One region of the Saccharopolyspora griseoalba genome, then DNA from elsewhere that is predicted to be linked to it. Evidence: riboswitches for the same ligand, from Rfam matches in the RefSeq annotation. Region 1 holds a riboswitch; each other region holds the start of a gene.

Region 1 (6,991 bases):
CCGTCGTCGACCGTGCTCGCCCCCGCCACGCTGTGGCCCCCGCCGCGCACCGCGATCTCGAAGTGGTGCTGCCGCGCGCAGGACAGGGCGGCCACGACGTCGGCCGCGTGCTCGCACGGCGCGATCAGCCGCGGGCGGGCCTGCACCGCGCTGTTGAACAGGGCGCGCGCCTGCTCGTACCCCGGATCGTCCGGTCCGAGCATCGGGCCGACCGCTCGTGCTTCGCCGATCGTCATGGCTCTCACCTCGACAACGACGCTATGCGGTGGTGCCGCGGGCGAACAGAGGCCTTGGACCCCCTCGGTGGAGGTGCGGAGTCCGAGCGGGCGGTCGCGCCCGATTTGGTCCCGTTCAGGCGCTTTCGGCGCTGGCGGAGGAGTGATTTCGCGCGGACCGGCCTCGCGCGGGGTGCTAGATCGCTAGGGTGCTGCTCGCAGATGACCTGTTGGCCGATCGTGCAGGAGTGGGCCGGTGGCCGGGCTGGACGACGACGACCGGGCGTCGATGGAGGCGCGCAACGCCGCGATGAAGGAGCGGATGAACGGTCTGCTGGACAAGTTCCACGGGCAGACCAGGCTCCTGGAGGAGGCGCAGCAGGCCGCCTCGTCGACCACCGCGACCACGACCTCCGAGGACGGCCCGGTGACGGTCACCGTGGACGCCACCGGCGCGATCACCGACCTGCCGTTCGACGCGAAGTCGTTCAAGCAGGCCGATCCGCAGAAGTTCGCGCGAACGGCCCCGGCCAGGTGAGCTGGCGGACCCAGCTGCTGCTGTTCGCCACCGAGGCCGCGATCCGCGCGCAGAAGGCCGAGGAGCTGCTCGCGTGGCGCTCGGCGCACGCGCGGTGGATGGTGACGCAGGGGGTGCCGTGGCAGCAGGCGGCGGGGCCGCTGGCCGCCGAGCACCCGGAGCCGGACGGCTGGCTGGTGCGGGTGCCGGAACTGCACGCCCAGCGCGGCGCGCCGCCGCAGCTGCTGGACGTGCTCCGCGCCGCGATCGCCGAGCCGGGTTCGGACCACGGGCTCAACGGTCCGATGACGCTGGCTTGGGGGGTCCCGCGAGGGCTGGGCCGCGGTGCGGTGCTGGCCGAGCTCGGGTCCTAGTGGCACGTGCGACCATCGGATGCCGCGGCGATTGCCCAGTTCAGCGACCTGATGGCGGACCTGTTCGCCAATCGCAGCACCATCCACTCGGCTTGGATGGCGATCGCAGCTCAGCGCGGGCGGCCAGTCACCGAGGCCGCCCGGGAGGTCTCGGACGTGCGGAAGGACGTGGTGCGGCGTCTGTTCCGGTTCTTCCACTACGACAACAACGAGATGGAGCAGATCGGCACCGGTCAGGACACGGTCTCGATGATGGGCAGGGCCCTGTTCGCGGCGGCCCGCCGGGAAACCGATCCCCGCACGGCGCTGCGAGTCGCGGTCAACCACTCCGGTCGAAGCGCCATGACCGGCGCGCTCGCCGGGGCGGTGGTCGGCGCACGAGCGGGCGTCGCGGGTCTGCCGCCGGAGTGGGTCGAGGCCCTGGACGTCGGTGACCTCGTCCAGGAACTCGCGGACGAGGCGTTCTGGACCTTCGCCCACCGCAACGTCTACCAGCAGGACTTCCCCGAGATCTGGCAGGAGCGCTACCCGGGGTGGTGATCGCAGTTCGGCCGGGGATCGCAGCGCAGGGGTGCGGTTCCCGGCCGAGCTGGTCAGGGCTTGTGCGCGACGCCTGCCCAGACGACTGATTCGTTGGGGGTGTCGAACTCGATCTCCGGGGCGTTCGCGCCGCTCTCCTCCGGGTGCCACAGCGGGGTCCAGGTCGCGCCCGGCTCGACCAGCGGCAGGTCGCCGAAGAACTCCTCGATCTCCGCGTGCGGTCGCCACAGCACCGGCGTGGCCGACTGGTCGTACATCTTGCCGAACTCGGCCATCTCGCGCTTCCGGTGCTCCGGCACGTCGTCGTCGGTCCCGTGGGTGATCACCAGGTACGAGCCGGAGGGGAGAAGGTCGCGGTAGCGGGCGACCGCCTGCGGGCCGATGTCCTGGCCGTCCGGGCCGGGTTGGGTGACGTGCAGGACCGCGATCAGCAGCAGCGCGACCGGCTGGTCCAGGTCGATCACGCCCGTTCGCCCGACCTCGGACCACAGCAGATCGGGCTCGCGCAGGTCGGCCTGCACCACCGCGTGCTTGTCGGTGACCTCCTCGCGCTCCAGCAGGATCCGCGAGTGGGCGACCGCGACCGATTCGTTGTCGATGTAGACGCAGCGGGCGTCCGGGACGATCTCGTCCGCGACCTGGTGGGTGCTGCCCATCGTGGGCACGCCGGAGCCGATGTCGACGAACTGGCGAATGCCCCGCTTGGCCAGGTACCGCACCACCCGGTGCAGGAAGAGCCGGTTGGCCATCGCGGCGGGGCGGACGAACGGGTAGCGTTCGAGCGCCTTCTCGGCGAAGAGCCGGTCGATGGCATAGTTCGCGCTGCCCCCGAGGTAGTAGTCGTAGACCCGGGCGACGTTCGGGTGCTCGAGGTCCGCGCCTTCCGGCGAGAACACTTCCGGCCTCGGCTGGCTCACGAGGTCTGCCCCTTCCATCGGTCGGTCGGCGAGGTGACGGATCGTGGTGATCACGTCACGCGAACTGTAGCGCCGTAGTTTGCCACCGGGTCGGGGTGTGGTCACCAGCCGATCGGGCTGAATCGCTGTCTGCGGAGCGTAGTTGGCGCGGTTGATCCGCTCGCGCGGTGCGCGACGCGGGCGCGATCGTTCCGCGGCGGCTTCGTGATCATTTCTCCCGGGCGGTCGCCGTGAATGATCGCTCCAGTCGTTCCCGCATCGCCGCGTTCCAATTCTTCCGGGGTCGCGCGGATTTTTCTCGGTCCCGTTCGCGCCGCTCCTGCCAGAATGTCGAATTTCCATTCGAGGGGGCGGCTCTCCCGGTCGGGTGAAGCGGATGATCGAGGCCCGATCGGCGGTGTCGCGCGCAGGTGACCCTGGCGAAGATCGAAGCAGGTGGGTGTGAGAATCTTGGTGTGGTCGTTCGGTGTTCCAACGGCGTCGCACCGTGATCTACCAGCATCGCCAGTCCGCGCGAGGGCGGACGGCCGGCCGGATAACGATCCAGGTTCGAAGCGCGATCAAGCCCGTAGATCGGCTCGCGGTCGAGGGCTCCGGTGCGGATGATTGGAACCGGGCCAAGTGGCTGACGGGACTCGTGAGGGCTGACCGCGTGGGGCGGCCCGCTCGATTTCCGGCCGAGACGAATTCGTGATGCGAAATGGCGCAACGGGCTGGGGTTGCGCTCCGTCTCCCAGGCGGATGACCGCACGGGAGAACTGACAAGGACGGGGGAGTCAGGATGTCCGCACCAGGGATCGGCAAGGAACCACACTTCTCGCTGCCCGACTTCGATTCGGTGGCCAAGCTGCCGAAGCCGATCAGGGCGCTGGTGTATCTGGTCGTCATGGCAGTGCTGACGGTGGCGTCGCTCGGGGCGCTCGCGGCCACCATCGCCGTCATCGGCCAGCTCTCCGGCGCCTTCGACATCTTCAGGCTGATCGGCTGAGCAATTCCGCGAGAGGGCCGGTGCACGACGGGTGCGCCGGCCCTCTTCTCATCGCGCGAACCGGCCGATGTCCTCGGCGATCTCGCGCGGGTGCTCGCCGTTGATCGCGTGCGAGGCCTCCGGGTGCTCGACGACCGCGCCGTTGACCAGAGCAGATCTCGCGGTGCGCAGGGCGGTTTCCGGATCGTGCACGACCGAGCGTCCCGCGATCAGGGCCAGCACCGGCATCCGCAGCCCGCGCAGCGCTTCCGGGGCGATCCGGGTGGGCTGGGGGAGCTCCATCGAGTAGTTGCGCATCCCGGCCTCGATCATGTCCGCGACCGGGACGTCCCGGACCGGTGCGCCACCCGCGGTGTAGGAGTTGAAGGAGTCCCGCCAGGACTTCGGCTGTCACGGCACCGAGGCGGGGATCGCGCGGAACGCGGTCCAGGCCGGGATCGAGTCGAAGGTGTGCACCGGATCGATCAAGGTCGGCGTGGCGACGCGCTGCGGCCGGTGGATCGCCAGGTTGGCCGCCGTCCACCCGCCGATCGACAACCCGATCACGTGGAACCGCTCCTGCGGGAGCTCCTCCAGCACCTGGTCGAGCCAAGCGGCCTGGTCGGCGTCGTCGGTGATCGGGACCTCCTGCACGCTGCGGCCGAGTTCGCCGAGCAGGTCGACGGCGTAGACGTCGCCGACGCGCAGCAGCGAGGGCAGGTTGTCGGCCCACACCGGTGATGCCGAAGCGCGGTCGGGCAGCAGCACCAGCGGTTCGCCGCCGGCGCCCGCGGAGCGGTAGACGCGCACGAAGCCGAAGGCCGTGCGCACGTCGCGCACCTCGGAGGCGGCCGGCAGCTCGCGCATGGCCGCGGCGTAGGCCGCTTCGAACTCCGCGTGCCCGGCGGCGCTCTTCCAGTGCCCGACCGGCGCGGGCGCGCGGAGCGCGAACGCCGCGACGAGCGCGGCGACCCCCGCGATGATCGTGATCCCCAGCACCCGGCGGCGACGCCCGCCGCTTCCACCGTCCGCCATCCTCGCCCCGGCAAGCCGACGCCGCCGACGATAGCGCGGTCGGGGAGGTCGCGGCCGGTGTCCGTTCGAGCTCGGAGTTCTCACTCGATCGTGTGATACGTTCGAATTGCCAGTCACGAGCTCGCTCATTTCGCGAGCAGGGAATCCGGTGCGAATCCGGAACTGACGCGCAGCGGTGTGGGTGACGGCGGAACTCGAAGCCACTGGGGCTCGAAGCCCTGGGAAGGCGTTCCGCCCGGTTGAACCCGAGTCCGAAGACCTGCTGGCACCCGGTGCGACCGGGTTTGTCTTGGCAACTGGGCTTCGCGGAACAGAGCCCTGACGCAAAAGGAACGCAATTGCGCTTCGCAGCAGCACTGCACAGCATCGCCGTCCTGGTCCTGCTGGCCGGGTGCGGGACCGGCGCCGCCCCGCAGGAGCAGCGGTCCGCCCCCGGGTTCCCGCGCGCGGTGGACAACTGCGGGCAGCGCACCGAGGTCCAGGCCCCGCCGCGTCGAGTGGTCTCGCTCGACCAGGGCAGCACCGAGATCTTGCTGGCGCTCGGCCTCGCCGACCGCATCGCCGGCACCGCGACCTGGACCGACCCGCTGCCCGCCGACCTCGCGGCGGCCAACGAGGGGGTTCCCCGGTTGGCCGACAACACGCCCTCCTACGAGTCGGTGCTCGCCGCCGAACCCGAGCTGGTCACCGCCTCCTTCGAGGCCACCCTGGGCACCGGTGGCGTCGCCACGCGGGAGCAGTTCGCCGAGCTGGGCGTGCCGACCTACCTGTCGCCGTCGGACTGCTCGAAGGACAACAGCGGACCGGGCGACGGGCGCCGCGACGCCCCGCTGACCATGCGGTCGATCTTCACCGAGGTGCGCGATCTCGCGCGGATGTTCGGCGTCGAGGACCGCGGCGAGCGGTTGGTCGCCGAGCTGCGGGGCCGGATGGACCGCGCCACCGGCGACCTGCGCGCCTCGGACGCCTCGATCGCCTACTGGTTCGCCAACTCCGAATCGCCCTACCTGGCCGGGTGCTGCGGCGCGCCCGGCATCATCACCGCCGAGGTCGGCGCCCGCAACGCCTTCGCCGACACCCGCGCCGAGTGGCCGCAGATCAACTGGGAGGTGCTGGCCGAACGCGATCCGGACGTGCTCGTGCTCGGCGACCTGACCCGCGACCGGGAGACCGCCGAGTCCGCCCGGGCCAAGATCGGGTTCCTGGAGTCGCACCCGGTCACCCGCAACATGACCGCGGTCCGCGAGAAGCGCTACGTGCTGCTGAGCGGGCAGGCGATGAACCCCACCATCCGCACGGTCGCCGGCGTGGAGAAGGTGGCCGCCAAGCTGCGCGAGTTCGGGATGGCGGGGTGAGCCGCCCCGCGCTACCCCTGCTGGTGGTCGCCGGCAGCGCGCTGCTGCTCGCCTCGATCTCCGCGGCGATCACCATCGGCCCCGCGCACATCCGATTCGGCGACGTCTGGGCGGTGGTCGCCGACCGCATCGGGCTCGGCGCCTCGGACCTCTCGCTGATCCGCGAGGGCATCGTGTGGAACCTGCGCCTGCCGCGCACCCTGCTGGCGGCGGTGTGCGGCGCGGGGCTGGCGGTGTGCGGGGCGATCATGCAGTCGCTGCTGCGCAACCCGCTGGCCGATCCGTTCGTGCTGGGGGTGTCCTCGGGCGCTTCGACCGGTGCGGTGGTGGTCGTGGTGCTCGGCGTGGGCGGCGGCGTGATCTCGCTGTCGGCGGGCGCGTTCGTCGGAGCGCTGGTGTCGTTCGGGTGCGTGCTGTGGCTCAGCCACGTGCTCGGCGGCACCACCGACCGCGTGGTGCTCTCCGGCGTGGCGGCGATGCAGCTCTTCTCGGCGCTGACCTCGTTCATCGTGCTCATCTCGGCCGACGCCAACACCACCCGCGCGGTGCTGTTCTGGCTGCTGGGCTCGCTGAGCAACGCGGGCTGGCCGGAGGCGCTGCTGTGCGCGGCGACGCTGGTGGTGGTGCTGCTGGTGTGCGGGGGGCACGCCCGCGCGCTGGACGCCTTCGCCTTCGGCGAGGACGCCGCCGCGGCCCTCGGCGTGCCGGTCACCCGCACCCGCCTGGTGCTGCTGTGCATCACCGCGCTGCTCACCGCCGTGCTGGTGAGCTCGGCCGGCGCGATCGGCTTCGTCGGCCTGGTCCTCCCGCACGCCACCCGAGCTCTCGTCGGACCCGGCCACGCCCGGCTGCTCCCGCTGACCGCGCTGGCCGGGGCGGTTTTCCTGGTGTGGGTCGACACGCTGAGCCGCACGGTGCTCGCCCCGCAGGAGGTCCCGGTCGGGGTGGTCACCGCGCTGCTCGGCGTTCCCGCGTTCGTGCTGATCCTCTACCGCGCCAGGGAGCCCCGATGAGCGAGGAAGGCCTCTCCGCGCAGCGGGTGTCGCGCGACCTCGGCGGGCGGCCGGTGGT
Region 2 (6,991 bases), on a different contig from region 1:
GTACGTAGACGGTGATCATGCGCGCCGCTCCGCGAGGATCTCGACGAGCCGGCTGCGGTCCACCCGGCCGTACACCTTGCCGTTGACCTGCGCGGACGGCCCGAGCGCGCAGTTGCCCAGGCAGAACACCTGGTCGAGCGTCAGCGAGCGGTCCGGGGTCGTCTGCCCGCACTTGACGCCGAAGACCTGCTCGGCGTCGGCCACCAGCTGCTCGGCCCCCACCGACTGGCAGGCCTCGGCGCGGCACAACCGCACCGCGGTGGTGCCCGCGGGCTCGGAGCGGAAATCGGTGTAGAAGCTGATGACGCCGTGCACGTCGGCACGCGAGATGTTGAGCTCCTCGGCGAGCACCGGGACGATTTGTGGATCGATCCAGCCGAACTCCTCCTGCAATTGGTGCAGGATCGGCAGCAGCGCGCCTCGTTCTCCGCGATGCGCTTGGACCACGCCGCGCACGCGTTCCGCATTCGTCATCCGCGTTCTCCACTCCGTCGTAGATTGGCTCTACGGTCGCGCCAGCGGAGCGAAACCTCAATGCAGGACTGTTTATGCAGCGATAAGCAGCTCGGATCGAAGGCCGCCCACCGTACCGTCGGGCCCCCATAGTGCCTGCGCACCAGGCAGCACGCGCGGTGGGGCCGAAACCGGACGCGCGATCGCCGGACGAGGCGTTTCAGCCATCCGGCAGATTCCCCGCCGGTTGGAGCGCGCGCACCGCTCGTGGCGGTTGGGCGCTCGTTCGTCCCGACGAGCTTGCCGGGGAATTGCCGCGGTGCCCAAGCTGCGATGTGGCGATTTCCCGGGAATCCGATTCCCGGAGGAAGCGCGGCCGGGCGAATTCCCGCGCCGCGAGCACCGCCGATCCACTCGACCGAACGTCGGAGCAGGAGGACACTATGAGTTGGGAAACGCCCGAATACACCGTGATCGAGGTTTGCGCCGAGGCCACCGGCTACTTCTACCGGGGCGATTGAGCGGCTCCCACCACGTGGTCGGCCTCAGCGGTCGCGGGCGGTGTCCGACCTCCGCCGCGACCGCCTGATGGCGTCGCGGGTCCTCCGCGCCGACCGTTCCCCGGCGCGGAGGACCGCGGCGCCGCCGGCTCAGCGGCCCGGCCGCCCGCGCTCCCCGGGCCGCTGGGTCCCCGGCGCCGGAGGGAGCCCGATGACCACCCGCCGGGTCCGAGCTTGCGCGCTGCAGGAGATCCCGCCGGGCACCGCGATCCCGATCGACGGCCTGCCACCGCTGGTGGTGTTCAACGTCGAGGGCGAGCTCTGCGCGATGGACGACGTGTGCTCGCACGCCTTCGCCGTGCTCAGCGAGGGCCACTTCGACGGCACCGCCATCGAGTGCCCGCTGCACATGTCCCGCTTCGATCCCCGAACCGGCGATCCGCTGTGCGGCCCGGCCACCGAGCCGGTCCGCACCCACCCCGTCGAGCTCGACGGCGAGGACGTCATCGTCCACGTCGGCGGCCGCTGACCGTCACGCCGGATCCGGCAGCGCTTCACCGGTTTCCAGCAGGGTCTTCAGGCTGGCGAGCAGCGCGGGCCAGCCCTCGCTGACGGCCTCGCGAACGGCGCTGCCCGGCGGGAAGTCGTCGTGCACGACGGTGAGCTTGACCAGCTCGCCGAGCGGCTCGATCTCGAAGGTGACCTTGGAGCGGCGTTCGGCCGCGAAGCCGGCCAGCGCCTCGGCGGGGAAGCCCGCGGCCTCGCCGAACTCCTCGGTGAAGGTGTGCCAGGTGTAGGAGAGCCTGCGGGGCTGATCGGATTCCAGCACCACCTGCTCGGGGTCGGTCATGGTCACGCCGAACTGCGCCCAGCTCATCCGCGAACCGACCTCCCAGTCGGTCTCGAAGGTCACGCCCCAGTAGCGCTGGGTGAAGGCCGGGTCGGTCAACGCCTGCCACAGCTCGTCCGGCGTGGTCCTGATGTAGGTCGTGTAGACGAACTCGTCGCTCATCGCTCTCTGCTCCAACGCGGTCTTGAGGTCGGCCAGCGCGCCCGCCCGCGCGCGGTCGTAGTTGCTCATCCAGCGGTCGGCGATGGCGTTGATCGGCACGGCGTTGAGGTGGTGCAGCTTCTCCCTCCCGCGCCACCGCGTGGTCACCAGGTTCGCGGCCTCCAGCACGGAGAGGTGCTTGCTGACCGACTGCCTGGTCATCTCCAGGCCCTGGCAGAGCTCGCGCAGGGTCTGGCCGTTCCGGGCGTTCAAGCTGTCCAGCAACCGCCGCCTGTTCGCATCCGCGAGCGCCTTGAAGACCTCGTCCACGTCCCGCAACTCCAACGTGCAACCGTTCGACTGCATGAAGAATAGGCAGCCGAACGGTTGCACGTCAAGCGCGGCGGAGCCCGGGCGCAGCAGCCGGGCCATCGCCCATCAGGAGATGGTCACCTCGCTGGGCAGCTGGAGCGTGCCGCTGAGCGTGGCGCTCGTCCCGCCGTCGCAGACCCCGCTCTCGCTGATCGGGAAGGATTCGCCGGAGTTCGCCGTCAGCTGGTGGGTCCCGTTGTCCCAGCCGTTGCCGGGGACCGACGCGTTGCGAACGGTGATCTCGCAGACCCCGCCGATGTTCACGGTCGCGCTGGCCTGGCTGATGTCCACGCTGGTGGTGCTGGTCGCCGTGGCGAGCCACTGACCGGAGGCGGTCACGGTGGTGCTCGCCGAGGGCATCAGCGTGTTGGTGCAGTTGGTGAAGGTGGGCGGCGCGGCGTTGCCGGCGGAGTCCACGGTGCCCGCGACGGCCGGGTCGCCGCCGGTGGGAGCCAGGACGTTGCCCCCGACGGTGCTGCATCTGACCTCGGTACCGGTGTTCGACCGCATCACCAGCTCCGAGCCGCTCGCGAGCGCGATCGGCTCGACGGTGTTCTGCGGGTTCCACTGCACGGCCTGGACCGACGCCGCCTGCGCGACCGACGCGCCGGCGAGGGACATCGCCGCGATCATCGCCGCGCCCAGAACCCTGTATCGACCGCTGTTCATGCTGACCTCCTGTCGTCGAAGCGCACCCCACCGCCGCCCCCGATTCGAGATTTCCCGCACCGCAGGGGATTTCGGATGACTCATCGGCGATTTCGGGGCGTCACCCGGGAAAACATATAGAAACACGCGTGTTTCTATACCGCAACGGCCAGCTCAGGAGCTCATCGGTGCGCTGCGCAAGCAGGTTCGACCAGCAACGGGGCCAGGCGGGTGAGCTTGTGGGCCAGACGAGCGTGGTCGACCGGTTCCCTGCGTAGCTCCTCGCGAGTGATCTGCCGGACCGCGCCGACCACGAATTCGACCCTGGTGCGGTGCTCCGAGCGCCCGCAGCCGGCGATGAGGTCGACGATTCCGCTGGTCATCCGTTGCTTCGCGGCCAGGATCCGCGGCGTCAGCTCGGGCCGCCCGCCCGCGGCGGCATCGCCGAAGTAGACCCGCGCGGCGTCAGGGTTCTCGGCCAACCAGGTGATGAGCGAATCGACCACGCTCGCGAACCTGTCCGCGCACGCGCGATCCCGCGCGCACGCCTGCCGGCAGGACCGGTGCCAGTCCTCGATCGCGGCCTCCAGGGAGTCCGGCGAATGCGAAACGACGGGATCGGGCTCGCTTTCCGGAATGCGCACCTCAGGAACCGTAGCGGGCCGGTAGCCTTGGCAAAAGGACTTGCCCCTTCGAGGACGAGCGAGGTAGCAGGCAGGTGAGCGCCAGGGCTTCCCGCGAGCGGCGGAAGCTGCCCCCGGGCAGGCACGGCATCCCGGCCGACGAGGTGGCCAGCGACCAGCGCGCGCGCATCCTCGCCGCGGTGACCGCCTCCGTCGGCGAGTCCGGGTACGCCAAGTCGACGGTGGAGGACTTCCTCGGTCGCGCCGGCGTTTCGCGCAAGACCTTCTACCAGCACTTCGCCAACAAGGAAGCGGCCTTCCTGGCCACCTACGACGACCTGGCCGAACGGGTGGTCGCCGCCGCGCAGAAGGCCTACGCCTCGCAGCCGGACTTCGTGGCCAGCGCGCGCGAGGCGCTGGCCGGCGCCCTGCGCGAGCTCGCCGCCGACCCGCACGCCGCGGCGCTGGGGATCGTCGAGGTCTTCGCCGCGGGACCCGCTGCGCTGGAGCGCCGCTCCGAGATCATCGGCAGGCTGACCGAGCTGATCACCGAGCAGACCGAGGACCTGCCGAACACCGCGCCAGGACCGAACTTCACGGCCGAGACCGTCATCGGCGCGGTGCTCGAGGTGCTCTACAACCGGGTGCGGCGCGGCGAGGCGGCTCGACTCCCCGAGCTGCTCCCGGACCTGCTCTACTGCGTCCTGGCGCCCTTCGTCGGCCACGAGCGCGCCGCCGAGGAGCGCGCCGCCGCTCTCGCCGCGGACACCTGACCCCTCCCGCTCGCGCGAACAGGCCGCGAAGCGAACGAGACACGCCCATATAGGGGTTCTCAACAGATCGAAACCCCACATGTAGAGTGATCGACGCTGGTGGTTCACCGGGCCGAACGGGCCCGGTGTGGCAACAGGGAACCCGGTGCGAATCCGGGACTGCCCCGCAGCGGTGTACGGGAACGACCGCCGTCAACGGCACTGGGCGCTCGGCGCCCGGGAAGCGACGGCCAGTAGGTCCGGCCTCCCCGGCCGGCCGCCCGTGAGTCCGAAGACCTGCCACCGGTGCGCGCACGAGGGGTGCGCGCGGTCCGGGACCTCGCGGGAGGGTCCACGCGGACGAGCGGCGGCCTGCGGGGCCGTCGTCCTCGCGTGCTCGCCGCCGGTTCCGGGCAGCACTTCCGAGCTCGCGAGGAGAGAGTCCCGGTGACCGAAACCGCAACACCGCTGGCCGTCCGAGATCCCGGCGCCGAACCCGTCCCGCTGGACTGGGATCGCGTGTCCGCGGTGGTCGAGCAGGCCTGCCGCGGCCTGGACGACGCCCATCCCGAACCCGTGCTGGCCGAGGTCCGCCGCACCGTCTACGACGGCATCAGCAGCGCCGAGCTGGCCGAGGCGCTCACGCTCGCCGCGCGCACCCTGGTGGAGCAGGAGCCGAACTACTCGAGGGTGACCGCGCGGCTGCTGCTGGACGCGCTGCGCGGGGAGGCGCTGAGCTTCCTGGCCGGCGCACCGCAGGAGGCCGATCAGCAGCAGATGCGCGCCCGCTACCGCGACTACTTCGCCGACTACGTCCACCGCGGCGTCGAGCTGGGCGCGCTGGATCCCGAGCTGGCGACGTTCGACCTGGAAAGGCTCGGCGCGGCCATCGAGCCCGACCGCGACCTGGCGTTCGACTTCCTGGGGCTGCAGACGCTCCACGACCGCTACCTGCTCAAGCACGACGGCGCGCGCTACGAGCTGCCGCAGGCGTTCTTCCTGCGGGTCGCCATGGGACTGTCGCTGCGCGAGGACGACCGGGAGGCGCGGGCGATCGAGTTCTACCAGCTGCTGTCGTCGTTCGACTTCATGTGCTCGACCCCGACGCTGTTCAACGCGGGCACCACGCGGCCGCAGCTCTCCTCGTGCTTCCTGACCACCGTCGAGGACGACCTGGAGGCCATCTTCAGCTCGTACCGCACCAACGCGCTGCTGGCCAAGTACTCCGGCGGGCTGGGCAACGACTGGACACCGGTGCGCGGGATCGGTGCGCACATCCGGGGGACCAACGGCGAATCGCAGGGCGTGGTCCCGTTCCTGAAGATCGCCAACGACACGGCGGTGGCGGTCAACCAGGGCGGCAAGCGCAAGGGCGCGGTGTGCGCGTACCTGGAGACCTGGCACATCGACGTCGAGGAGTTCCTCGACCTGCGCAAGAACACCGGTGACGACCGGCGGCGCACGCACGACATGAACACCGCCAACTGGGTTCCCGACGAATTCCTGCGCCGCGTCGAGGCCGACGAGCAGTGGACGCTGTTCTCCCCGGACGAGGTGCCCGACCTGCACGACCTCTACGGCCGGGCCTTCGCCGAGCGCTACCGGGCCTGCGAGGCCGCGGCCGAACGCGGCGAGCTCCGGGTGCACAAGCGGGTTCGGGCCGTCGAGCTGTGGCGGCGGATGCTGACCATGCTCTTCGAGACCGGGCACCCCTGGATCACCTTCAAGGACCCGTGCAACCTGCGCTCCCCGCAGCAGCACGCCGGGGTGGTGCACTCGTCGAACCTGTGCACCGAGATCACGCTGAACACCAGCGCCGACGAGGTCGCGGTCTGCAACCTGGGGTCGATCAACCTCGCCCGGCACGTCACGGCCGACGGGCTGGACCGCGAGCACCTGGCCGCAACCACGCGGACGGCCGTGCGCATGCTCGACAACGTCATCGACATCAACTTCTACACCGTCGACGAAGCCCGGAACTCCAACCTGCGGCACCGCCCGGTGGGCCTCGGGCTGATGGGTCACTCCGACGCGCTGCTGCGGCAGGGCCTGGCGATGTCCTCGGCCGAGGCGGTGGAGTTCGCCGACCGGAGCACCGAGGAGATCTCCTACCACGCGATCGCCGCTTCCGCCCGCCTCGCCGAGGAACGCGGCCGCTACGAGTCCTTCGAGGGCTCGCTGTGGAGCCGGGGGATCCTGCCCATCGACTCGCTGGAGCTGCTCGCGCGCGACCGGGGCGACGACGAGTTCGACCGGTCCACCCGCCTGGACTGGGACGGGCTGCGGGAGCTGGTGCGCGCCAGCGGGATGCGCAACTCCAACGTGATGGCGATCGCGCCGACCGCGACCATCGCGAACATCTGCGGCGTCGGGCAGTCCGTCGAGCCGATCTACCGCAACCTCTACGTGAAGTCGAACATGTCCGGCGAGTTCACCGCGATCAACCCGCACCTGGTCTCCGACCTCAAGCGCGCGGGCCTGTGGGACGAGGCGATGGTCGCCGACCTGAAGCTGCACGACGGCTCGCTCGGCCCCGTCGACCGCGTGCCCGCCGAGCTCAAGACCCGCTACGCCACCGCCTTCGAGGTCGAACCGCGCTGGCTGGTCGAAGCCGCGGCGCGCAGGCAGAAGTGGATCGACCAAGCCCAGTCG
Region 3 (6,991 bases), on a different contig from region 1:
CCTTGCGGTTGAGGCGCAGGTCCCAGCGGGCGGCGGCGAGCTCGGTGAACCGCGCGGAGACGTCGGCGTCCTCGGCGCGCAGCACCTGCCCGGAGCGGCCGATCATGGTGACCTCGACCCCCAGCGCGCTGAAGATGTGCGCGAACTCGGCGCCGATGAACCCGGTGCCCATGATGATCATCCGCTGCGGCAGCTCGGCCAGCCGCATCACGGTGTCGCTGGTGTGCACCCGGACCTGGTCGAGCCCGGGGACCTCCGGCATCACGGGGCGGCCGCCGGCGGCGACCACGAACCGGTCGGCGGTGATCGTCTCGACGCCCTCGGCGGTCTGCACGGACAGCTGCTTGACGCCGGTGAAGTGCGCGTTGCCCTCGAACAGGGTGACGTTGTCCTGCTCCTCGGCGCGGAAGCGGCGCCCGCCCGCGGAGATGGTGTCGATCCGGCCGAAGATCCGATCGCGCGCATCGCTCCAGCGCACCTGGTCGAGGCTGAGGTCGACGCCCAGCTTGGTGCCGATGGCCGGGGCGCTGGCGGTGTCGGCGGTGTGCACGAACATCTTGGTCGGGATGCAACCGACGTTCAGGCAGGTGCCGCCGTAGGCGTCGTTGGGGCCGAGGCCCTTCTCCACGATGGCCACGTTCCAGTCGGCGAAGCGCTCGTCGAGGATCGAGTTGCCGGAGCCGGAACCGATGATGACTAGGTCGAAGTGCCGCACGGGTCCCATCCTGCCTCACGGGGACGCACCGTCGTCGGTGCGCGCATGTCGTGCAGTTCCAACCCGGAGAGAAGCCCGGTGATTCCGCGCCGATCTCGGTCGCAGATCACACCGGCCGCGTGCGCGGCGCACCACAGCCCGGCCGCCAGCGGTGCCGGGGCGCCCAGCAGCGGGCCGCAGGTCAACGCCGCGGCCAGGCCGCCGCAGCCGGAAGCCCAGCGCAGCGAGGCCACCACCGGGGTGGGGCGGTGCGCGCGCAGCAGCACCAGCCGCTGACCGAGCGTGGTGCCGGTGGGCAGGGTCGCGGCCAGCAGCACCAGCGCCGCCGGGAGCCACGCGGGCCGGTCCGGACCGCCGGCGGCCACGGCCAGCCAGCCCAGCAGCAGGCCGTCGCAGCACATCCCCAGCAAGCGACGCCCGGCGGTGACCGGGACCGGGTCGGAGGCGCACCGCGCGCGGTCCAGCGGGCGCAGCGGGACGAACCCGCCGAGCAGCGCGCCGAGGGTGTTGGCGATGACGTCGTTGACGTCGAAGACCCGGTAGGGGCACGGGAAGCTGAACCACAGCCCGGTGAGCTGGGTGACCTCGATCAGCAGCGATGCGGCCAGCCCGGCGGCCGCGGCGAACCGGGAACCGCGGGCGGGCAGCGCGCCGAGCGGGACGAACAGCGCGATGTTGCTCGCGAACTGCAGCAGGCCACCGCCACCGGTCAGCCCGGCCAGCGGCAGCAGCTGGGCGGCGAAGCAGCCCCCGCCGGTGGGCAGCAGCACGTAGCAGCCCAGAGCGGTCGCGTAGAGCAGCGCCGCGTAGCGCCGCAGCGCCACCTCGGCGCGCAGTCCACCGCGTCGCCGGTACTCACCGGCGACGAACGACGGGAACAGCAGCGCGGCCAGCGCGGTGCCCAGCACCGCGGCGATGGCCCCCGGCAGCACGTCCATCTCGCACCTCCCACTAATAAGAGGAGCGAGCGGGCTCCGGTGATTCAGCCCGTTCGGGCGAAACGCGTCGCGCCCGCCCCCGAGCGGGGAGCGGGCGCGATCACCTGTGCCAGGATCAGTGCTGGTAGGTGGGGGTGATGACGGCCCGACCGACGGTGTGGAAGGCCAGGTTGAAGCTGACCACCGCCGGCGAGGCGTTCTCGTCCACGCCGAGCTTGTCGGTGTCGACCGCGTGCACCACGAAGTAGTAGCGGTGCGGGCGGTCGCCGGGCGGCGGGGCCGCGCCGCCGAAGGCCTTCTCGCCCATGTCGTTGGACACGTGGAAGGCGCCCGCGGGCGCGTTCTGGCCGTTGCGGTTGCCCGCGTCGGTGGCCAGCTCGGTGATGTTCGCCGGGACGTCGACCAGGACCCAGTGCCAGAAGCCGCCGGGGATCGGCGCGTCCGGGTCGAAGCAGGTCACCACGAAGCTCTTGGTGGTCTCCGGGAAGCCCGACCAGCTCAGCTGGGGCGAGAGGTTGTCCCCGCCCGCTCCCATGCCGTCGAAGGCCTGGGCCTTGGTCATCGCCTGACCGTCGCTCACGTCGGCGGAGGTGACGGTGAACTCGGGCACCGCCGGCAGGAACGAGTACGGGTCAGGATCGATCGGGCGCTCCAGACTCATGCGAGCCCTCCTTCTTTCCTGTGGCTTGTGGGTGATCGTCGATCACCGGGGCCAGCCTAGGAGAAGCGGTCCGCTCCGGCCGGTTCCGGCCCAGCGTTGCGCGGAGTGCAACGGAGGTGTGTATTTCGCAGTCTCGCTGGCGATAGCCTTTCGCTCGAACCAGCGATCGCGAGGAGGCAGTGGTGGTGCAGCCGACCGAGGTGCTGTGCCTGGGCGAGACGATGTCGCTGGTCGCCCCGGCCAGCCCGGTCCCCCTGGAGCAGGCTCCGAGCTTCACGCTCTCCGCAGGCGGCGCGGAGTCCAACGTGGCCGTTCACCTGGCCGCGCTCGGACACCGGGTGCGCTGGGCGAGCCGCGTGGGCGACGACCCGCTGGGCAGGCGCATGGCCTCGACCATCGGAGCCGCCGGGGTGGACACCGGCCTGGTCGACGTCTACCCGCACGCGCCCACCGCCGTGTACTTCAAGGACCCGAGGCCGGAGGGCACGCGGGTGCACTACTACCGGGCCGGGTCGGCGGCGTCCACGATGGACGAGGACTTCCTGCCCGCGAGCGAGCTCGACGCGACGCGCCTGCTGCACATCAGCGGCATCACCCCCGCGCTGTCGGCGAGCTGCGACCGGTTGATCCGCCACCTGCTGACCCGCGAGCGCGCGGCGCGGATCTCCTTCGACGTCAACCACCGCCCCGCGCTGTGGAGCGCGCGGGAGGCCGCCCCGGTGCTGCGCGAGCTCGCCGGGATGGCCGACGTGGTCTTCGTCGGCCTCGACGAGGCCGCCGCGCTGTGGGGCGTGCGGACCGCCGACGAGGTGCGGGAACTGCTCGACCAGCCGGACGTGGTGGTGGTCAAGGACGGAGCCGATGCCGCCTACGCGCTCGGCGAGCGGCGGGTCGTCGTGCCCGCGCCGGAGGTCGACGTGGTCGAGCCGGTCGGTGCCGGGGACGCCTTCGCCGCCGGGTTCCTCTCCGGCGTGCTGCGCGGGGAGGACGACGTGCGGTGCCTGCGGCTGGGCCACGTGCTTGCCGCGCAGAGCCTGCGCAGCACCGAGGACCACAGCGCCCCGCCGGACGCCGAATCGCTGCAGCGCTGGCTGAGCTGCGACGACGCGCAGTGGAAGGCGCTGCGGTTCGGCGAGCGGTGAGCTGCCGGCCGCGCTGATCAGCTGTCCCGGAGGAAAGCGAGATGGAGAAGTCGTTGAAGGTCCACGTGGGTCCCGTCGCCCCGCCCGAGCTCGAATCCGCCGTGCTGGCCGGGGGCGCTGAGCTCGCCGCGGCCGAGGAGGCCTCCGCGCTGGTGTGGTTCGGCGCCGAGCCCGGCCGGTTCCCCGAGCTCGACCACTCCGGGCTGGACTGGGTGCAGCTGCCCTCGGCGGGCGTCGAGTCCTGGCTGGCGGCCGGGGTGCTGCGCGAGGGCGTGCGGTTCACCTCCGCCGCGGGCACCTACGCGCAGACCGTCGCCGAGCACGCCCTCGGGCTGATGCTGGCCGGTGCGCGGCAGATCCCCGCGATGGCGCGCGCCGATTCCTGGCAGCGGCCGGAGGGGATGCGCAGCTTGTCCGGGTCCACCGTCGGCATCATCGGCGCGGGCGGCATCGGCCGGGCGCTGATCGAGATGCTGCGCCCGTTCGGGGCGACGGTGCTGGCGGTCAACCGCTCCGGCAAGCCGGTCGACGGCGCCGAGCGCACCTGGCCCGCCGAGGACGCCGAGGGAGTGCGGCGCGTGCTGACCGGCTCGGACTTCGTGGTCGTGGCCGCGCCCGCGACCTCGCAGACCGACGAGCTCATCGACGCCGGGGCGCTGGCGGCGATGAAGCCCGACGCCTGGTTGATCAACATCGCGCGCGGGTCGCTGGTCGACACCGACGCGCTGGTCGCGGCCCTGGACGCCGGCGAGATCGGTGGCGCGGCCCTGGACGTCACCGACCCGGAACCGCTGCCGGACGGGCACCGCCTGTTCTCCCACCCGCGCGCGCTGATCTCGCCGCACACGGCCAACCCGCAGTCGCTGCTGATGCCCGCGCTCGCGCGCCGGGTGCAGGAGAACGTCCGCCGCTGGGTCGCGGGCGAGCCCCTGCTGGCCCCGGTCGACCTCGCCGCCGGCTACTGAGCGGGCCGTCCGCGGTCGGGCGGGAACCGCCCGGCGAGACGTCCGCTCCGCCGCCGGGGCGAGCTCCGGTCGAACCGCCGATCCCGCCGACCGGTGTCGTGTGGGGTTCGTCCCCTTATCCGCGTGCGGGTGGTCGGAGATCGCAGGACGGATAGGATCACCCCGAAAGCCAATCGGCGGTGACGTGGAGGAACCCGGTGCGAGTCCGGGGCGGTCGCGCCACTGTGACCGGGGAGCGGACCCCATCCGGCCACCGCCCGGCCCCGAGCGGGCGGGCGGGAAGGCGGGGAAGCCGCGAGGATCCGGGAGCCAGGAGACTCCTCGCCGCCATGACCCCGCCGGGGCGCGCACCCCGAGAGAGGATCCTGCGTGAGCGAGCCTGCCCGCGAAACCCGAGTTCTGCTGCTGTCCACCGCGGACACCGACCTGCTGGCGGCCCGCGCCGCCGAGGCCGACTACCGGGTGGCCAACCCGTCCCGGGTCGCGGCCGAGGACGTGCCCGAGCTGGTGCGCGACGTCGACGTGGTGGTGGTCCGGCTGCTGGGCGGTCGCCGCGCCTGGGAGGAGGGCCTGGACGCGGTGCTGGCCGCGGGCCTGCCCACCATCGCCCTGGGCGGTGAGGCCACCCCGGACGCCGAGCTGATGGCGCTGTCCACGGTGCCCGCGGGCGTGGCCACCGAGACGCTGACCTACCTGGTCGAGGGCGGCCCGGCCAACCTCACCCAGCTGGCCAACTTCCTGTCCGACACGGTGCTGCTCACCGGTGCCGGCTTCGAGCCCCCGGAGTCCACCCCGGAGTTCGGCAGGCACGGCGAGCGCGCGCACGACCGGGCCAAGCCGACCGTGGGCGTGATCTTCTACCGGGCGCACGCGCTGGCGGGCAACACCGCTTTCGTCGACACGCTCGCCGACCAGATCGAGGCGGCCGGGGCCAACGCCGTCCCGGTGTTCTGCGGCTCGCTGCGCAGCCTGTCGGACGCCGACGGCCTGCGCGAGCTGCTGGCGGGCTGCGACTCGCTGGTGGCCACCGTGCTCGCCGCCGGGGGCGCCGTGGCCGCCGACGCCAGCGCCGGTGGTGACGAGGACTCCTGGGACGCCGGTGCGCTCGCCGAGCTGGACGTCCCGGTGCTGCAGGGCCTGTGCCTGACCACCAGCCGCGCGGTCTGGGCCGAGAGCGACACGGTCTCTCCGATGGACGCCGCGATGCAGGTCGCGGTGCCGGAGTTCGACGGCAGGTTGATCAGCGTGCCGTTCTCCTTCAAGGAGGAGGGCGCCGACGGCATCCCGGTCTACGTCGCCGATCCCGAGCGCGCCGCCCGCGTCGCGGGCACCGCGGTCTCGCTGGCCCGGTTGCGCCACGTCGACAACCAGCAGAAGCGCCTCGGCGTGGTGCTCTCGTCGTACCCGACCAAGCACTCCCGGGTGGGCAACGCGGTCGGCCTGGACACCCCGGCCTCGGCGGTGGTGCTGCTGCGCGCGCTGGAGGAGGCCGGCTACGACCTCGGCGGCCTGGACGTCTCCGGGCTGGACGGCGACACCCTGATCCACCGGCTGATCGCCGCCGGCGGGCACGACGTGGAGTGGCTGACCGAGGACCAGATGGCCGAGGCGGCCATCCGCGTGCCCGCCACCCGGTACCGCGAGTGGTTCGACGCGCTGCCCGCCGAGCTGCGCGAGTCGATGACCGAGCACTGGGGCGCGCCGCCCGGGGGCCTGTACGTCGACGACGAGGGCTCGATCTACGTCGCCGCGCTGCGCTTCGGCAACGTCGTGCTGCTCATCCAGCCGCCGCGCGGGTTCGGCGAGAACCCGATCGCGATCTACCACGACCCGGACCTGCCGCCGTCGCACCAGTACATGGCCGCCTACCGGTGGCTGGGCGAGGAGTTCGGCGCGCACGCGGTCATCCACCTGGGCAAGCACGGCACGCTGGAGTGGTTGCCGGGCAAGGGCCTGGGCCTGGCGGCCGACTGCGCCCCGGACGCCGTGCTGGGCGACCTGCCGCTGATCTACCCGTTCATCGTCAACGACCCGGGCGAGGGCACCCAGGCCAAGCGGCGCGGCCACTCGGTCGTGGTGGACCACATGATCCCGCCGATGGCCCGCGCCGACTCCTACGGCGAGATCGCCAAGCTGGAGCAGCTGCTCGACGAGTACGCGCTGGTCTCGGACATGGACCCGGAGAAGAAGCCGGCGCTGCGCAACCAGATCTGGGAGCTGGTCACCTCCGCCGAGCTGCACCACGACCTGCACCAGGAGGACCAACCCGACGAGGAGTCCTTCGACGACTTCGTGATGCACATCGACGGCTACCTCTGCGAGATCAAGGACGTGCAGATCCGCGACGGGCTGCACATCCTCGGCCGCGCGCCGCGCGAGGACGAGCTGGTCAACGACGTGTTGGCGATCCTGCGGGCGCGCCAGGTCTTCGGCGGCACCGTCGGCGCCCTGCCGGGCCTGCGCTCGGCGCTGTCCGAGCACTTCGGGCTCGACGAGCAGGCGCTGCTGGCCGACCCGGGTGCGCGCGCCGAGGTCCCGGCCGCGCTGACCGATCTGGTCGAGGGCCCGTC
Region 4 (6,991 bases), on a different contig from region 1:
GCGTTGAGGTCGTCGAGCACCTCCATCCGCGACCGGGCGGCCTCGATGCTGGTGACGTCCGCGTCGAGGGCCACGATCGCGTCGATGACGTCGCCGAACTCGGAGTAGCACAGGTGCGTGTGGATCTGCGTGCCGTCGGAGACGCCCGAGGTCGCCAGCCGGAAGGACGCCACCGCCCACTCCAGGTAGGCGGGCCGGTCGGCCGCGCGCAGCGGCAGCAGCTCGCGCAGCGCCGGCTCGTCGACCTGCACCGCGCGGATGCCCGACGCCTCCAGATCGCGCACTTCGTCGCGGATGGCCAGCGCCACCTGCCGGGCGGTCTCGTCGACCGGCTGATCATCGCGGACGAACGACCAGGACAGCATCGTCACCGGCCCGGTGAGCATGCCCTTGAGCGGCTTGTCGGTCAGCCGCTGGGCGTACCTGGCCCACTCGACGGTCATCGGCTCCGGCCGGTGCACGTCGCCGTGCAGCACCGGCGGCCGCACGCAGCGCGAACCGTAGGACTGCACCCAGCCGTGGTCGGTCGTGGCGAACCCGGCCAGCTGCTCGGCGAAGAACTGGACCATGTCGCTGCGCTCGGGTTCGCCGTGCACCAGCACGTCCAGCCCGAGCTTCTCCTGCAGGCGCACCACGCGCTCGATCTCCTCGCGCATCCGCTGCCGGTACTCGTCCGGCTCGATGCGCCCGGCGCGCAGCGCGGCGCGCGCCTTGCGCACGTCGGTGGTCTGCGGGAATGACCCGATCGTGGTGGTCGGCAGCGGCGGCAGCCGCAACGACCGCTGCTGGGCGGCGGACCGCTGCCGGTAGTCGCCGCGCCGCGCGTGCTCCGGGCGCAACGACGCCACCCGCGCCCGCACCCGCTGGTCCCGGCTCGCACCCGTCCGCGAGGCCACCGCCGACCGCGCGCGATCGAGCTCGGCGCGCACGCCCTCCCGGCCCTCGCGCAGCGCGCGGCCGAGCAGCACGACCTCGCCGACCTTCTGCCGCGCGAACGCCAACCACTCCCGCACCTGGGGATCCAGGTCGGTTTCCGCGTCGACGTCGTAGGGCACGTGCAGCAGCGAGCACGAGGTGCCCACGGCGACCTCCCCGGCCATGCCGAGCAGGGTGGCCGCGGTGGTCAGCGCGCGGTCCAGATCGGTGCGCCACACGTTGCGACCGTCGACCAGCCCCGCGACGAGGGTCTTGTCCCGCATCCCGCGCAACCCGGGCAACCGGTCCAGCGCACCCGGGCCGGCGACGAGGTCCACGGCGATCGCCTCGACCGGCGAGTCGGCCAGCACCGGCAGCGCCTCACCCAGCTCGCCGAAGTAACCCGCGACCAGCAGCTCCGGCCGGTCAGCGCGATCGCCGAGCCGGCGGTAGGCGTTGCGCAGCACCTCCAGCTCCTCGGCCGTGCGGTCGACGGCCAGAGCTGGCTCGTCCAGCTGGACCCATTCGGCCCCGGCCTCGCGCAGCTCGGCGAGCAGCCGCGCGTAGGCGTCGAGCAGCTCGGGCAGCTTGTCCAGCGGCCGGAAGGACTCCGGCGCGCCCTCGGCCGACTTGGCGAGCAGCAGGAAGGTCAACGGCCCGACGAGCACCGGCCGGGTCTCAACTCCGAGCTTGCGGGCTTCCCGGAAGTCGTCGACCGGCGTGCGGTCGGCGAGCTCGAACCGGGTGTCCGGGCCGATCTCGGGAACCAGGTAGTGGTAGTTGGTGTCGAACCACTTCGTCATCTCCAGCGGCGGCGCGCTGGCCGTGCCGCGGGCCATGGCGAAGTAGGTGTCCAGCGCGCTCAGGCCCAGCTCGGCGTGCCGGGGCGGCACGGCGCCGAAGGTGAAGGCCGCGTCGAGCACCTGGTCGTAGAACGAGAAGGTGTTCCCCGGGATCGAGTCGAGCCCGGCCGCGGCGAGATCGCGCCAGGTGCCCGCGCGCAGCCGGCGCGCCACCGACCGCAGCTCGCTCTCGTCGCAGCGACCCGCCCAGTAGTTCTCCAGCGCCCGCTTGAGCTCCCGGTTCGGGCCGATCCGGGGAAATCCGAGCACGGTGGATCCGATGAATGTCAACGCTCTCTCCTCGCGAGCTAGACGTCCACCGAGGCTTCGCGAGGGCGCGGACCAGCGACGACCACGGCCGCTGGAACGTCCGCCAGGTCCTCCCGCGAGACCTCGGACCACGCGCACCGGCGGTGCGCGTACCGGTGGCAGGTCTTCGGACTCGCGGGCGCGCCCGGCCGGAGCCGGGATTCCTACCGGCCGTCGCTTCCCGGACCTGCGTCCAGTGCTGATGACGGCTTTCGTTCCCACTCACCGCTGCGGGGCAGTCCTGGACTCGCACCAGGTTCCCTCTTGCCTCACCGCCCGCAGCGCGTGCGAGCGGTGAACCACCGGCAACGTCAGGCTAACCCGGGAGGACTCGGCCGAACAGCCCCGAGCACCGGCGATCTCGATCACGTGATGTGCGGGTTGGACCCGATGCTGAACGGAGTGCCGAACGGGTCGCGCGCGTTGGCCAGCCGCCCGTACTCCATGTCGAAGGCGTCGTCCGCGCTCCCACCGGCCTCGCGGATGCGGGCGACCGCGGCATCGGCGTCGGTGACGGCGAACAGCACGCCCCACTCCGACTTCTCCGCCGACGGGTCGCCGAGGATTCCACCGATCTCGTGACCGTCCGGGCGCCGCAGGAAGGTGAAGTCGGCACCCTCGAGCTGCGAATCACCGTCCAGGGTGAAGCCGAAGACCTCGGAGTAGAAGTCCCGAGCCGGGCCCGGCTGCGGGGTGACCAGGTCGTTGCGCAGCAGGCTGTTGGGCTCGTTGACGATCTGCGAGCCGATGTGCTGGCCCGCCTGCCAGAGCGAGAAGTGCCCGCCGGTGGGGTCGCGGAGCACGGCCATCTTCCCGTGCTCCATCACCTGCATGGGTTCCTGCAGCAGCTCGGCCCCGGCGGCCTTGGCCCGGTTCGCGGTGGCCTCGCAGTCGTCCACCGCGAAGTAGAGGTTCCACCAGTAGGCGACCGGATCGGCGTCGACGTTCTGCATCAGCGCGGCGACCGGCTTGTCGCGCAGCAAGCACATCGTGTAGTGGCCGGTGTCGGCGTCGCCCCTGGTGAACTCCCAGCCGAACACCGCGCCGTAGAAGCCGGTCGCCCGGTCCAGGTCCGGAATCCCCAGGTCGATCCAGGTCGGCGTGCCCTCGGGTTGTGCCTCGTTCAGCTCCGGCATGACGTTCCCCCTTCGTCGCTTCCAGCAGCGACGGTAGACACACCCACCGACGAGCGCGCGGGGGATCAGTCCTCGAGGCGACTGCGCTCGCGCGCCCTCGCGGCGGCGGCCGAGGTCTTGGGCAGCTCGATGACCCCGGTGTCCGCGGTGTGCTCCGGCCTGCTCGAGCCCGCCTCGGCGGCGGGTTCGGGCTCCACCGGCTGCGGCTCGGGTTCCGGCGCGGCTTCGGCGGGCGCGGGCCGCTGGACCGGCTCGGCGGGCTGGGCGAAGAACGCGGACCCGGCCAGCGCACCGGTCCAGGTGTCGGGCTCGCGGATCTCGTTGACGCCGGTGACGATCATGCCGGGTGCGACGTCCTTGGTGACGGTGGCCCCGGCGCAGACGTAGCTGCCGCGGCCGATGGTGACCCCGCCGACGACCTTCGCGCCCCAACCGACGAACACGCGGTCCTCAAGCACCGGGGCGGCGTCCTGCTCCAGCGGCGCGCCCGGGTCGAGCCTGCGGTGCACCAGGTCGCCGTAGACCTGGCAGCCATCGCCGATCCGGCTGCGCGCGGCGATGGTGGCGGCGCTGATGGCGCAGCCGTCGCCGATCACGGCGTTGGCGCCGACCGAAGCGCGGTGGGTGAGCACCACGCGGTCGCCGACGCTGGCGCCGTCCTCGATCCAGCAGTAGGCGTCCAGCGTGCAGTCGGCGCCCAGCTGCGACTCCTCGCCGATCAGGCTGAAGTGCGCGATCTCGCAGCGCTCGCCGACCGCGGCGGGCCGGTCGAGCCGGTCCCACGAGCGACCCGGCCGGAACGGTTCGCCGACCCGGGCCGTGGAGGCGACCCACGCCGACTCGGCGATGTGCACGCGCTCTGTCCGCAAAGCTGCTCCCTCGTCACGACCCGGCGACCGATCGCGCCAAGTCTAGGAAGCCGCTCGGCGAAGTCGATCAACGCCCCCGAGCTCGTCAGCACCGCCCCGACCATGAGCCGGTCGGAAGAGCGTTCCCCCGGTGATGCGGGCATCCGAGGCGCCTCCTCGGCGCTGCTCGGGCATGCGACGCGCCGATGTCCCAGACATCAGGAGGTGCCCGGGTTCCGCCGCTGGCACGCCGAGCGGAGCGTTTCCGCGCAGCTCCTAGGTCGCCGGGTGCCACTCGTGCAGGCGGGTCGCGGGGTTCTGCAGATCCGGCGTCCCGGTGGCGTGGTTGATCACCGGCACCCGCATCAACAGCCCGAAGTTCGCCGCCTCGCCGAACCGCCCGGTCACGTACTCGTGGTTGCGCGCGCGGATCTTCGGATCGGTCAGCGACCGCACGGCGCCGAACCCGCCGCGGGTGAACACCCCGCTGCAGATGGTCAAGGTGCGCCGGATGTTGTTCGGGTTCGGGATCCGGACGAGCATCCCGACGTCCTCGATCAGCAGCCCGTGGCGGAACACCGGCTTGAGCCGCCGCGGCGGCTCCCCGGCGAGTTCGAAGACCTCCCCGTCCGGCACCGAGTCGTCACCGACCTGGCGCACCGGCCACTCCGCGGTCAACGCCCCCACCCACGGGTTGATCAGACCGCTGCCCAGGAACACCAGATGCGCGCGCAGGTCGTCGTCCGCCAGCTTGCGGGCCAGCTGGATGCCCACGTCCGAGCCCGGGTTCAGCGCGCGCACGTGGCCGAACAGCTCCACGGCGGCGTCCAGGTCCGAGTGCGCGGTCAGGCCGACGTAGTTGAGCTGCTCCACCGAGGCCGCGGGCGACATCGACTCGGCCGACAGCTCCCCCGTCACGATGCGCACCGGTCCCTCGTCGCGGAACCGCCAGAAGTCCAGCGCCCCCGAACCCGCTGGCACCGGGTCCTTCCCGGCCGCGCGCAGCCGCTCCAGCTCGCGCTTGAGCCGGTTGCGCTCGGAGCGCTGCTCGGCCGACAGCGAATCGAGCTCGGGCAGCCGGGCGTCGGCGTCCGCGGCGAAGTAGGTGGCGTAGTCGGCGAGCCTGCGCATCGTCGGGATCTTCACCCCGCCCTCCCAGGAGGAGATGCTCGAAACCGCCACCCCGAGCGCCCTTCCGAGCTCGCTCTGGGTCAACCGCCGCTCCTCGCGCAGCTCGCGCAGCCGCGAACCGAGCTCCGCGGTCCCGCCGAGCGCTTCCGGTCGCGCCATCTCGCCGCTCCTTCAACCGCACCGGTCGAATTTCACCGAATTTCACCCTACCAGTGAAGACCAGCGCGCTCGGGTGATTTTCCACCGCGCCGCAACGCTTCTCGGCCGAGCGGCGTTGACCTTCCCAAAACGCAGTCGTAATCTGGTCGCTCCGCATTTTTCGCGGACCGGGCGAAAGCTTCAACGGTGAAGTGAAATTTCGCCGCGTGCCGAGGAATTTCGCCATCTCGGTTCACGCCCTCGCGAGGCCGGCAGACCGTCGGCCGACGTGCGAGCGCCCCCGGTCCTCGTCTGGCCACGACCCGGGGGCGCTGCGCAATCCCGAACCCCCGCAATCCGGGGATCAATTCCGAAAAAGGGAGACTCGCCTTGGTAAGCATACCTTCGGCGGTGCTGCTCGCAAGCGACCCACAGGTCGCCGCCGCACCCCTCTCCGCTGTTCTGCAAGGAATGCTGCTCGGCGTCCTGGTCGCGCTGTTCGCGGCCGCTGCGGTGCTGAGCCGCGCGGTCGCCGGGCTGGTGCAGTTCGCCAGGTCCGTGCTCGGTCCCCCGCTGACCGTGTTCACCGCGCTGATCGTGCTGGCCGCCGTGCTCCTGCTCGGCAACGCGGTCGGCACCTGACCTGCCCGCCCAGGCGGACCTGGCCACCAGGTCCGCCCCGCCGCGGGCGAGCGCCCTCCCGCTGGGCGGGAGGAACCGCCCAGGCGGTCGGATCACGTTTTCAACACCTGTTCGCGATTCGCCCGCCGTACCGTTGCACCTGCACACCCACTCGGTTAGCTTCCGGCCATGGGTGCCGACATCAGCTCCGAATTCCGCTCGATCCCCGACCTGCTGCGTCATCGAGTCCAGCGATCGGGCTCGGCCGAGGCCTTCCGCTTCCCCGTCGACGAGGAGTGGCGGAGCCTGACGTGGGATCAGACCTGGGACCGGGCCCGCGCGATCGCCCTGGGACTGCACTCGCTCGGCGTGGAATCCGAGCAGCGGTGCGGAATCCTGGCCAGCACGCGGATCGACTGGATCCTGGCCGACATGGGAATCCTGTGCGCGGGCGCGGCGACCACCACGATCTACCCGACCACCACCGCGGAGGGCTGCGCCCACATCGTCGGCGACTCCGGTTCGGTCGTGGTCTTCGCCGAGGACGACGAGCAGGTCGACAAGCTGCGCTCGGTGCGCGAGCAGGTCCCCGAGCTGCGCAAGGTCATCACCTTCGACGGCACCGCCGACGGGGACTGGGTGATCACCCTCGACGAGCTGGAGCGCCGCGGCCGCGAGCTGGCCGACTCCGAACCCGACCTGTTCGACCGGATCATCGGGGCGGTCGAGCCCGAGCACCTGGCCACGCTGATCTACACCTCGGGGACCACCGGCAACCCCAAGGGCGTCCGGCTGGTGCACGCCAACTGGCTCTACGAGGCCGAGGCGATCCACGCGGCCGGCGAGCTCTCCGCCGACGACGTGCAGTACCTGTGGCTGCCGCTGTCGCACGTGTTCGGCAAGGTGCTGCAGGTCGCGCAGCTGCGCGAGGGATTCCTGACCGCGGTCGACGGGCGCGTCGAGAAGATCGTGGACAACCTCGCCGCGGTGCGCCCGACGTTCGTGGCCGGTGCGCCGCGGATCTTCGAGAAGGTCTACAACAAGGTCGTGC

The links. Region 1 has a riboswitch for cobalamin ahead of ACFQRI_RS11975 (ABC transporter substrate-binding protein). Riboswitches for the same ligand answer to the same signal wherever they lie in the genome.
Region 2: it holds a riboswitch for cobalamin, as region 1 does, so the genes downstream of both, ACFQRI_RS15540 (ribonucleoside-diphosphate reductase subunit alpha) here and ACFQRI_RS11975 (ABC transporter substrate-binding protein) in region 1, are expected to answer to the same signal.
Region 3: it holds a riboswitch for cobalamin, as region 1 does, so the genes downstream of both, cobN (cobaltochelatase subunit CobN) here and ACFQRI_RS11975 (ABC transporter substrate-binding protein) in region 1, are expected to answer to the same signal.
Region 4: it holds a riboswitch for cobalamin, as region 1 does, so the genes downstream of both, metE (5-methyltetrahydropteroyltriglutamate--homocysteine S-methyltransferase) here and ACFQRI_RS11975 (ABC transporter substrate-binding protein) in region 1, are expected to answer to the same signal.

Annotation. Positions count from the first base shown of each region.
Region 1 is NZ_JBHTCJ010000005.1:174,711-181,701, reverse strand. It holds gene ACFQRI_RS12015 (FAD-binding oxidoreductase) at 1-236, opposite strand, end outside; gene ACFQRI_RS12010 (YbaB/EbfC family nucleoid-associated protein) at 472-753, shown strand; gene ACFQRI_RS12005 (hypothetical protein) at 750-1,106, shown strand; gene ACFQRI_RS12000 (ADP-ribosylglycohydrolase family protein) at 1,158-1,646, shown strand; gene ACFQRI_RS11995 (SAM-dependent methyltransferase) at 1,700-2,563, opposite strand; gene ACFQRI_RS11990 (hypothetical protein) at 3,345-3,551, shown strand; gene ACFQRI_RS11985 (alpha/beta fold hydrolase) at 3,600-3,863, opposite strand; gene ACFQRI_RS11980 (alpha/beta fold hydrolase) at 3,942-4,565, opposite strand; cobalamin riboswitch at 4,659-4,846, shown strand; gene ACFQRI_RS11975 (ABC transporter substrate-binding protein) at 4,904-5,920, shown strand; gene ACFQRI_RS11970 (FecCD family ABC transporter permease) at 5,917-6,933, shown strand; gene ACFQRI_RS11965 (ABC transporter ATP-binding protein) at 6,930-6,991, shown strand, end outside.
Region 2 is NZ_JBHTCJ010000007.1:188,295-195,285, reverse strand. It holds gene ACFQRI_RS15575 (formate dehydrogenase beta subunit) at 1-19, opposite strand, end outside; gene ACFQRI_RS15570 (NADH-quinone oxidoreductase subunit NuoE family protein) at 16-474, opposite strand; gene ACFQRI_RS15565 (bifunctional 3-phenylpropionate/cinnamic acid dioxygenase ferredoxin subunit) at 1,165-1,482, shown strand; gene ACFQRI_RS15560 (ArsR/SmtB family transcription factor) at 1,486-2,274, opposite strand; gene ACFQRI_RS15555 (hypothetical protein) at 2,383-2,985, opposite strand; gene ACFQRI_RS15550 (hypothetical protein) at 3,147-3,470, opposite strand; gene ACFQRI_RS15545 (TetR/AcrR family transcriptional regulator) at 3,683-4,360, shown strand; cobalamin riboswitch at 4,444-4,658, shown strand; gene ACFQRI_RS15540 (ribonucleoside-diphosphate reductase subunit alpha) at 4,787-6,991, shown strand, end outside.
Region 3 is NZ_JBHTCJ010000002.1:183,064-190,054, reverse strand. It holds gene ACFQRI_RS05005 (mycothione reductase) at 1-715, opposite strand, end outside; gene ACFQRI_RS05000 (VanZ family protein) at 697-1,653, opposite strand; gene ACFQRI_RS04995 (YbhB/YbcL family Raf kinase inhibitor-like protein) at 1,769-2,314, opposite strand; gene ACFQRI_RS04990 (sugar kinase) at 2,497-3,456, shown strand; gene ACFQRI_RS04985 (D-isomer specific 2-hydroxyacid dehydrogenase family protein) at 3,498-4,421, shown strand; cobalamin riboswitch at 4,557-4,760, shown strand; gene cobN (cobaltochelatase subunit CobN) at 4,791-6,991, shown strand, end outside.
Region 4 is NZ_JBHTCJ010000007.1:179,716-186,706, reverse strand. It holds gene metE (5-methyltetrahydropteroyltriglutamate--homocysteine S-methyltransferase) at 1-2,048, opposite strand, end outside; cobalamin riboswitch at 2,168-2,385, opposite strand; gene ACFQRI_RS15525 (VOC family protein) at 2,432-3,202, opposite strand; gene ACFQRI_RS15520 (DapH/DapD/GlmU-related protein) at 3,268-4,071, opposite strand; gene ACFQRI_RS15515 (helix-turn-helix domain-containing protein) at 4,327-5,340, opposite strand; gene ACFQRI_RS15510 (hypothetical protein) at 5,791-5,961, shown strand; gene ACFQRI_RS15505 (AMP-dependent synthetase/ligase) at 6,130-6,991, shown strand, end outside.